3 regions of the Comamonas sp. A23 genome follow, and region 3 is predicted to be linked to each of the others. Evidence: riboswitches for the same ligand, from Rfam matches in the RefSeq annotation. Region 3 holds a riboswitch; each other region holds the start of a gene.
The links. Region 3 has a riboswitch for thiamine pyrophosphate ahead of EIC84_RS02790 (long-chain-fatty-acid--CoA ligase). Riboswitches for the same ligand answer to the same signal wherever they lie in the genome.
Positions count from the first base shown of each region.

Region 1: it holds a riboswitch for thiamine pyrophosphate, as region 3 does, so the genes downstream of both, EIC84_RS15705 (FAD-dependent oxidoreductase) here and EIC84_RS02790 (long-chain-fatty-acid--CoA ligase) in region 3, are expected to answer to the same signal.
Region 2: it holds a riboswitch for thiamine pyrophosphate, as region 3 does, so the genes downstream of both, thiC (phosphomethylpyrimidine synthase ThiC) here and EIC84_RS02790 (long-chain-fatty-acid--CoA ligase) in region 3, are expected to answer to the same signal.

Region 1 covers NZ_RSDT01000006.1:257,315-260,584, forward strand. Annotated here, with positions in the region: gene EIC84_RS15690 (ankyrin repeat domain-containing protein) at 1-142, opposite strand, end outside; gene EIC84_RS15695 (SH3 domain-containing protein) at 266-739, shown strand; gene thiD (bifunctional hydroxymethylpyrimidine kinase/phosphomethylpyrimidine kinase) at 806-1,678, opposite strand; TPP riboswitch at 1,744-1,905, shown strand; gene EIC84_RS15705 (FAD-dependent oxidoreductase) at 1,969-3,063, shown strand; gene thiS (sulfur carrier protein ThiS) at 3,169-3,270, shown strand, end outside.
Region 2 covers NZ_RSDT01000007.1:44,045-47,314, reverse strand. Annotated here, with positions in the region: gene EIC84_RS16200 (ABC transporter substrate-binding protein) at 1-176, opposite strand, end outside; gene EIC84_RS16195 (nitroreductase) at 361-1,020, shown strand; TPP riboswitch at 1,102-1,219, shown strand; gene thiC (phosphomethylpyrimidine synthase ThiC) at 1,478-3,270, shown strand, end outside.
Region 3 covers NZ_RSDT01000001.1:590,161-593,430, forward strand. Annotated here, with positions in the region: gene EIC84_RS02785 (TonB-dependent receptor) at 1-1,456, opposite strand, end outside; TPP riboswitch at 1,768-1,859, shown strand; gene EIC84_RS02790 (long-chain-fatty-acid--CoA ligase) at 1,930-3,024, shown strand; gene EIC84_RS02795 (acyl-CoA reductase) at 3,021-3,270, shown strand, end outside.

The DNA of each region.
Region 1 (3,270 bases), on a different contig from region 3:
CGGCAGGTGTTACAGCCGGAGCATTCGCCGACGCCCTACTCTGGCAGGCCGTGAGCAGGGTCGCGGCGGCCAGAGCCGTCATCGCAAGCGTCAATCGGGTGGTCAACGAGGCGCTCCCAGGGGCGCGAACTGGCTGGTTCATGGCATTCCTTTATGACTGTCGGGTGTTCAGCCCCTGTCAGCTTTCTACAGGAACTATAGCTAGCCACGCAAGTCCGATGAGGGTTACAGCCTGTTTTTAATCGTTCGAAGGAGAATCTGCCCCGTGCCTTGCAACCGCTGGATCCGCACCGCCGCCACTTCAAGCCTGATCGCGCTGGGTGCGCTCACCGCCGGCCTGCTGCCGGCCCTCGCACAAGCCCAGGAATTTGTCAGCATCAAGGGCACGACCGTGAATGTGCGCGAGCAGCCCAACACCCGCTCCGCAACCCTCTGGGAACTGAGCAAGGGCTATCCGCTGCAAGTCACCCAGCGCAAGGGGCAGTGGCTGCGCGTCAAGGACCATGAGTCCACGCTGGGCTGGGTCCACGCCCCGCTGACCAGCAAGAGCCCGCATATGGTGGTGACGGCGCGCACGGCCAATCTGCGCTCCGGCCCCGGCCAGAAGCACAAGCGCGTGGGCAAGCTGGAGCAGCATGAGGTGCTGCAGACTCTGAAAAAGCAAGGCAGCTGGGCCCAGGTCCAGCGCAGCAACGGCCAGAGCGGCTGGGTGGCCAAGAATCTGGTCTGGGGCTGGTAAGCCCTGCAACACGAACACCCAAAGCAAAGGCCTGCAGCAGCAGGCCTTTTTTGCGGGTGCCGGCAATCAGCCTTCGACGATCAGCTGCGCGCGCGGCGCATAGCCGTGATTGAGGGGGCCGTGACCCTGGCCGGTATAGACCTCGGCGCCCGCCTCGATGGCGCCCAGAATATAGCTGCGCGCCTCGGTCACCGCGGCCTCCAGCGCCAGCCCCTGGGCCAGGAAGGAGGCAATCGCCGACGACAGCGTGCAGCCCGTGCCATGGCCGTTATGGGTGACGATGCGCTGCGATTGCAGACGCAGATAGTCGCCGGCCTGCCGGCCTTGCCGGCCCAGCACATCCATGACCAAGTCGCCGCTCAGATGCCCGCCCTTGAGCAGCACTGCAGGCGCGCCCATGGCCAGCAGATCGGCCACGGCCGCATCCAGCGCTGCAATGCCGTCGATGTTGCGACCCAGCAGCAAAGCTGCTTCATCCAGATTGGGTGTAATCACCGTCGCCAGCGGGAACAGCTCCTGGACCAGCGCCTGTGCTGTCTCGGGAACTATCAGGCGATCGCCGCTGGTGGCCACCATCACGGGGTCCAGCACCACGTTCCTGATCCCGTGGCGACGGATCGCATCCGCCACCACGCTCACCACATCGGGGGTTGCCAGCATGCCGATCTTGACGGCATCGACGCCTATGTCCTGCACAACGGCATCGATCTGGCCGCGCACGGTATCGAGCGGAATGCCGTGAATACCCGTCACGCCCAGCGTGTTCTGCACGGTGATGGCCGTGATCGCCGTCATGCCGTAGCAACCCAGTGCCGCACAGGTCTTGAGGTCGGCCTGGATGCCGGCACCACCGCCGCTGTCCGAGCCGGCAATGGAGAGCACGCGTGCGTAGCGCTTTTTTGCGGCGCCGGAAATGGAGGAAGAAGCAATCACTGTCATGGCAAAAATTATCGCCCATGCGCATGGTCAATGCGTGCTGTTTGCGGTTGTGCTGTAATGTCCAACGGACGAAACAGGGGTGTCCCGCAGGCAAGCAGCCTGTGCGGACTGAGAAACACCCTGGGGCTGCGCCAGCCACGGGCTGCGCACCAGAGCACCATCCGTGCCCTGTGCCCCCTGCACCCGATCCAGGTCATGCTGGCGTGGGGAGTTTCACAAGCCGCAAGGCATGCCGCGTTTTGTCCTGCACATGGCCCTGTTCCTGTGTCCGGATGGAAAACGATTTGCACATGTCATTGCTACAAGCTTCTTCAAAGATCGCAATTCTCGGCGGCGGCCTCATGGGCCGTCTGCTGGCTCTGGCCCTGGCCCAGCGCGGTCACGCCATCGACCTCTATGACACCCATGGCCCGCAAGGCGATGGTGCTGCGGCGCGCGTGGCGGCTGCCATGCTGGCGCCGCTGGCCGAGTCGGCCATTACCGAGCCCGGCGTGGTGCGCATGGGCCAGCATGGGCTCAAGCGCTGGCCCGAGCTCATAGCTCAGCTCGAGCAGCATGTGTTTCTGCAGCAAAACGGCACGCTGATTCTCTGGCACCGCCAGGATCAGGGCGATGCGGCGCGCTTTTTCGGTCTGCTGGAGAAAAACCGGCGCATCAACCCCAGCCTGCCGGCCATGCAGGAGAAGACCGGCGCGGCGCTGCAGGACTGCGAGCCCGCGCTGCAGGGACGCTTCAACCAGGCCGTCTATCTGCCCGGCGAAGGCCAGCTCGACAACCGTCAGCTGCTGACAGCGCTGGTCGACAAGCTCAGCGCCCTGGGCGTGCAGCTGCACTGGGACAGCCCGCGCGAGGTCGGCGACTTCCGTCCCGGCGAGGCCGGCCAGCCCGACTTCGTGTTCGACTGCCGGGGCCTGGGTGCCCGCAGCCAATGGAAGCAGCTGCGCGGCATTCGCGGCGAGGTGGTGCGCATCCATGCGCCCGAAGTCACGCTGCAGCGCCCCACACGCCTGATCCATCCACGCTACCCCATCTATATCGCGCCCAAGGAAGACCATCTGTTCGTGATTGGCGCGACCGAGATCGAATCCGACGATATGTCGCCGGCCAGCGTGCGCTCCACGCTGGAGCTGCTGAGCGCGGCCTATACCGTGCACTCGGGCTTTGCCGAAGGCCGGATTGTGGAGATCGCCACCCAGTGCCGCCCCACCCTGCCCGATAATCTGCCCGCCGTGCGCCTGCTGACGCCGCGCGTCATGGAAGTCAACGGCCTCTACCGCCACGGCTTCATGATCTCGCCCGCCATGCTCGACGTGGTGCTGGAGCTGGTGGACCGCAACGACTCGCCGCTGGCGCGCGAGTTCGATGTCGCCGTGCATCGCGGCTGAGCCGCGAGCCCGAACTTTGGCGCACAGCACTTGCACCTCCTGCGCACGCAAGCGCCGCCGTGCAGAGGTTTAACTTAGCACCCGCTTTATTTTCTGTTTCATGCCATGAAGATCACCCTCAACCAGCAAGCCACCGAGCTGCAAGCCCATGCCACCGTGGCCGATGCGCTGGCGCAGATGCAGGCCAAGCCCCCGTTTGCCGTGGCG
Region 2 (3,270 bases), on a different contig from region 3:
GCCAGAGCACCACCCTTGCCGTCCACATCTGCATAGAGGCCCGACATATCGGTGATGAAGCCGATGCGAATCTTGTCCTGCGCCTGAGCGCCTGCAGCGGTCAGCAGGCATCCCAGTGCCAGCGTCAATGTTCTTGGGGAAAAAACGGTAGCGGAGCAAACAGAGCGAGGCTTCATCAGAGTCATCTCCTGAGGTGGTGAGTACCCGGTCACTGCGACGGGCAGCCAGCATGGTCGCAGTTGGAGCAGGGCGCGCCATCAGGGCAAGCACCGGGGCGGCTGCGACAAGGTATCCACGGCGACTCGGGAAAATGCCGCAAGCTCCTACACTGCACACCAGTGATTTAGGAAAGTAGAAGAGATGGATATTCGTCAAGCATTGCAGCAGCGTCGTTCGGTGCGCGCTTTTCTGCCGCAGGCCGTGGCTGCTGCCACGGTGCGGGACTTGCTGGAGACCGCAGCGCAGGCGCCGTCCGGCGGCAATATGCAGCCCTGGCGTGTGACCGCAGTGGGCGGACAGGCGCTCAAGGATCTGTGCGCCAGGGCCAGGGAGACCGAGGCCGTGCAGCGCCCCGGCCTGTCCTATCCACCCGGTTTGTGGGAGCCCTACCGCAGTCGCCGCTTTGAAAACGGCGAAGATCTGTATCGCTCACTCAATATCGGTCGCGAGGACAAGGCAGCACGTCTGGCCCAGCTGGCCAAGAACGGCCAGATGTTCGGTGCGCCCGTGGGTATTTTCGTGGCCGTGGAGGAGCGCATGGGCTATGCGCAATGGGTGGATCTGGGCATCTATCTGCAGTCCTTCATGCTGCTGGCGGTGGAGAAAGGTCTGGCCACCTGTGCCCAGGGCTTCTGGCGCATGTACAACGACATGCTGATCGAACAGCTGGCATTGCCGGATGGCTACCAGATTGCCTTTGGCATTGCCCTGGGCTACGAGGATGTCAGCGCGCCCATCAACCAGTGGCGCGCAAGCCGTGCTGCCAGCAATGAATGGCTGGCGCTGCAGGGGCTGGATTGAACGGCGGATTAGACGCTTGAGGGTCAGGATAGTTAAACAGCTTCAAGAGTGCGCAAATTGTGGCAAAACCAGCCTATACTGCGTGCAGCTCCGGGGTGTGCGAAAGCGCTGAGATGCCAGTCACTGTGAAAACAGTGCAGGCGAACCCGACGAACTTGATCCGGTTCATACCGGCGGAAGAAGAGCGGGACCCTGACGCAGGGCCGATGGATTGACAGGGCAACTGGCACGAGTGCCAGCCCTGAAAGTCATAGGCACAGCAAACCCCAGGCGCCTCGCGCACTGGGGTTTTGTCTTTTCTGGACAGCCGGTGCGTGAAGAACCAGGCCGAAATTGCAGAATTTCGGCGGCACAGGCCGGATACCCATAGCGGGCCGGGCCAGTGCAGGGCAAGATCAGAGCAGGGCCGCACTCCACGGAGCGTTTGATGCACTTCAACCGCTTTGAGGAGACTGCGATGAACGCCCCTGATTCCATTTTTACGCCTGCTGCAGGTCATGCCCCCGATGCCGCCCGTTTTGCCGAGCTGCTGGCTCAGTCGCGCCAGCCGTTTCCCGCATCGACCAAGAGCTATCTGAGTGGCGCGCTGCATCCGCAGCTGCGTGTGCCGGTGCGCGATATTGCGCTCACCAATGGAGAGCAGGTCAGCGTCTACGACACCTCGGGCCCCTATACCGATCCCGCCGTACAGATCGACGTGCGCCAGGGCTTGCCCAGCGTGCGAGGTGCCTGGATCGAAGCGCGCGGCGACAGCGAATACTACGTGGGTCGCCTGCGTGTGGCGCTGGACGACGGCGGCAAGCGCGGCGAGGAAGATGCGCGCGTGGCCCAGCTGCGCGCCGAGGCGGCCGCGCTGCAGCGCCAGCCGCGCCGTGCCAAATCTGGGCAGAACGTGACCCAGATGCACTATGCCAAGCGCGGCATCATCACGCCCGAAATGGAGTATGTGGCCCTGCGTGAAAACGGTCGCCGTGAATGGATGGCGCAGTACCAGCAGGACGCGGCGCGCGAGCTGCGCCTGGCCGGCAACAGCCTGGGCGCGGCGATCCCGAAGATCATCACACCCGAATTCGTGCGCGACGAAGTGGCGCGCGGCCGCGCCATCATTCCGGCCAATATCAACCACCCTGAAATCGAGCCCATGGCCATCGGCCGCAATTTCAAGGTCAAGATCAACGCCAACATCGGCAATTCGGCCGTGACTTCCAGCATCGAGGAAGAGGTGGAAAAGCTGGTCTGGGCCATTCGCTGGGGCGCGGACAATGTCATGGACCTGTCCACCGGCAAGAACATCCACACCACGCGCGACTGGATTGTGCGCAACTCGCCCGTGCCCATCGGCACCGTGCCCATCTATCAGGCGCTGGAAAAGGTCGGCGGCATTGCCGAGGATCTGACCTGGGAGATCTTTCGCGACACGCTGGTCGAGCAGGCCGAGCAGGGCGTGGACTACTTCACCATCCACGCCGGCGTGCGCCTGGCCTACATCCACCTCACGGCCCAGCGCCGCACCGGCATCGTCTCGCGCGGCGGCTCCATCATGGCCAAGTGGTGCATGGCTCATCACCGCGAGAGCTTCCTCTACGAACATTTCGAGGACATCTGCGACATCATGAAGCAGTATGACGTGAGCTTCTCGCTGGGCGATGGCCTGCGTCCCGGCTGCGCGTCGGATGCCAACGACGATGCCCAGTTTGCCGAGCTGGCCACGCTGGGCGAGCTGACGCAGATCGCCTGGAAGCACGATGTGCAGACCATGATCGAAGGCCCTGGCCATGTGCCCATGCACATGATCCAGCAGAACATGACCGAGCAGCTCAAGCACTGCCACGAGGCGCCGTTCTACACCCTGGGCCCGCTGACCATAGACATCGCCCCCGGCTACGACCATATCGCTTCGGCCATCGGCGCGGCCATGATCGGCTGGTTCGGCACGGCCATGCTGTGCTATGTCACGCCCAAGGAGCATCTGGGTCTGCCCGACCGCGACGACGTCAAGCAGGGCATCATCGCCTACAAGATTGCGGCCCATGCGGCCGATGTCGCCAAGGGCCATCCGGGCGCGCGTTCGCGTGACGATGCGCTCTCCCAGGCGCGCTTCGACTTCCGTTGGCAGGACCAGTTCAATCTGGGACTGGATCCCGATACGGCCCAGGCCTACCACGACGAAACCCTGCCCAAGGACAGCGCCAAGGTGGCTCACTTCTGCTCCATGTGCGGACCCAAGTTCTGCTCCATGAAGATCACCCA
Region 3 (3,270 bases):
CGGGGCGGTACGAGATCTCGTTGAAGGTGGGTGTTTCCATGCCGCGACCCAGCGAGGCATAGATATTGGTGTCCTGAGTGAGTTCGTGCTGCAGCGAAACAACCGGCAAGAGTTTATGGAATCCGGTGCTACCGCTATCGTCCTTGTCGGCCAGGAAATGGTCGCGCGACTGGAACTGCACATTGCTCCAGCGCAGGCCGGCATCGAGCTTCCAGCGCGGCGCAAAGGCCCAGGAAGCCTGCAGATAGGGGTCGATGCTGGTGAGGGTATTGCGTTCGTCGCGCACCAGCGCGCCGACTACGCCCAGCTGGTTGCCCACAAAGTTCTTGTAGCCCTGACGGTCTTCCCTGACAGTATTGGCGGCCAGGCCGGCAATCAGGCTCAGGCTGCCGCTGCCTAGCTCGTACTTGCCGCTCCAGCGTGCATCGATGCCACCATAGTCGCGCTTGAGGCCGATCACCCCGCCTCTGTAGCCGGGCTGCGAGTCCTTGGGTGTGGACTGAAACTGCATCATTTCGCGCTGACCGGCATAGGCCATGAGGCGCAGCGCCTGGCCGCCGTCCAGCTGGCGCTCATAGGTCAGGCCGGCCTGGGTCTGCTTCACGCTTTTGCGCGAGTTCATTTTGATCGCATTGGCGTTGACGTCCTTTGGATTGAGGGTCCATTCACTGGGTTTGATGCCGCCGGGGTCCTTGGCATCGATGTTCACATGGTTGGCGACCAGGGTCAGCTGGCTGTATTCGTCTGGCTTGACATCGATGCGGGCGTTGAACAGGTTTTTGTCCGCTGCGCTCTGGGCCCGGTAGCCGTCGGTGAGGAAACGGCTGGCGCTGAGCACATAGCCAATCCCGTTGGTTTCGCCCTTGGCCTTGAGGCCCAGTCGCTTCTGGCCGTCGCTGCCCAGCGCAAAGCTGCTTTCCACCGAGGGCGCACCCTCGCCGCGTTCGGTATAGGCGTTGATCACGCCGCCAGAGGCGTTGCCATAGAGCGCGGAGTAGGGGCCGCGCAGCACTTCCACGCGCTCCAGCGAGGCGATATCGATATTGTTGGTCTGGCCCTGGCCATCGGGCATGGTGGAGGGGATGCCGTCCACATAGATCTGTATGCCGCGCACACCGAAGGTGGAGCGCGCGCCAAAGCCGCGAATCGACAGCTGCAGGTCTTGCGCGTAGTTCTGGCGGTTCTGCAGCTGCAGGCCCGGAGCTGCGCTCAGGGACTCCGAGAGATTGACCTGCAGATTGCGCTCGCGCATGCGCTCGCCGTCGAGCACGGTGACGGAGGCCGGGGTCTGCTCAAGCGCGGACTCCTGCAAGGTGCTGCGCACGGTGACTTCGGACAACTGGGGCAGGTCCGGCTGGGCGGCGGCTTGCTGGGCTGTTGCGGACTGAGCCGTCAGCAGCAGTCCGGCGGCGGCCACAGGCCAGCCTGCCAGATGACAAAGGCGCGAAAAATGCATGTGAATATCTCTGGGGCTTGGGGTGGACGTTCGGTGCCCTGGATGGCTGCAAGCTCTGTTGACAGCGTTCCTTGCCACGGCGTGAAACTCGCTCAGGCAGTGCCGTGCCTGCGTCATTGTCGGTGCCATGGCAAGGTGCGTGTCGGGCAGCTTGCAATTTTGCTCCGATTGTATTTGGGTGGTAATGTTTTAATGATTTCTGCTGCGGATTACCTTCTTCCCCGTGATAGAGCATTACCCCAGGTTACAAGTGACGCGACTTTCATGCGGCGGCTCCGGCCCCTTGCAGCGATGCCGTTGGGGTAAGATGGCGCCGCGCTCCGGGGTGCACGCCAGTGCTGAGATCTACACCCGCGAACTTGACCCGGTTCATACCGGCGGAAGAAGAGCTTGCAAGCTGACCTCAGTGCAGTGCGTTCTCGCATGGTCAGCAAGCCTTCGGAGCAAAATGTCCCCGCTCTCGAAGGAATTTCATGGACAAGGCCGCTTCGCTGGTCGCCGATCTGCTTGCTTTCATCGCAATGGATGACTGCACCGACGACCAGTTCAATCAACTCGCCCTGCGCCTTTTCGCCTACCAGTACGAATGCAATGCGCCGTTTCGCAGCTTTTGCCAGCGACGCGGTGCCACGCTGCGCAATGTCAGGAGCTGGCGCGATGTTCCGGCCGTGCCCATCGATGCCTTCAAGGCCATGGAGCTGCGCAGCGAGCCACCATCGCCCGCCGAGCGCGTATTCATGACCAGCGGCACCACGGGCCGCGCCGCACGTGGACGTCATTTCCATCCGCAGCTCGATGTCTATGACTTGTCCATGAAGCGCTATTTCGCCAGACGTTTCATGCAGGGTCTGGAGCGCATGCCCATGGGCATTCTGTTTCCCGATGAGCAGGCCATGCCCAATTCCTCGCTGGCCCACTATCTGGCCCTGGCCCGCTCCGAATTCGGCTCGGCCGGCAGCCGCTACTATCTGAACTCGGAAGGGCTGGATATGCCGGCCCTGTGCGCTGCGTTGGCAGAGTCAGAGCGTAGCGGCCAGCCCTTTGCCCTGCTGGGCGCGAGCTTCAGCCTGGTCCATGTGATGGATGCCCTGCGTGCGCAGGGCCGCAGCTTCCGCTTGCCTGCAGGCAGCCGCGTGCTGGATACGGGCGGCTACAAGGGGCAGTCGCGCGAGCTGCCGCTCGAGCAGTTCTATGCCGAGCTTTCCCAGTTGCTGGGCGTGCCGCGCAGTCTGTGCATCAATATGTATGGCATGACGGAGCTGAGCACCCAGTTCTATGACGATGGCAATGCGGTGCTGCCTTCGGTCAAGTCCGGTCCGCACTGGATCCGTTCGCGTCTGGTCGAGCCGATCACCGGCAGGGACGTGGCCGCTGGTGAGCGCGGCATTCTGGTGCATTGCGATCTGGCCAACTACAACGCGGTGACCACCATCCTGACCGAGGATGTGGGCCTGTGGGCCGGCCAGCAGGAAAAAGATGGCTTTTTGCTGCTGGGGCGCGCCGAGGGCGCCGCCGCCAAGGGGTGCTCGCTGGCGGTTGAAGAGTTTGTGAAAGCTGCCGGCGCATGAGCGAGCAGCGCAAGCTACAGCGTATCAAGGCTGGCTATCTGCCGGGCCTCGGCGACGACGAAGTGCAGTGGCACACGCTGGACTTCGGGTCTCAGGACGGTCAGTTGCTGGAAGTCAGCGTGCCCGTGCTGACGGCGCCGCAGATGCAGACACTGGCCTGTCGTGTGCGCAAGGCCGCAGCCATCCATCTGCGCCCCATGCCGGTTGCCGAGATCATCGATGCCATCGATCGTGCGATGGCCCGCC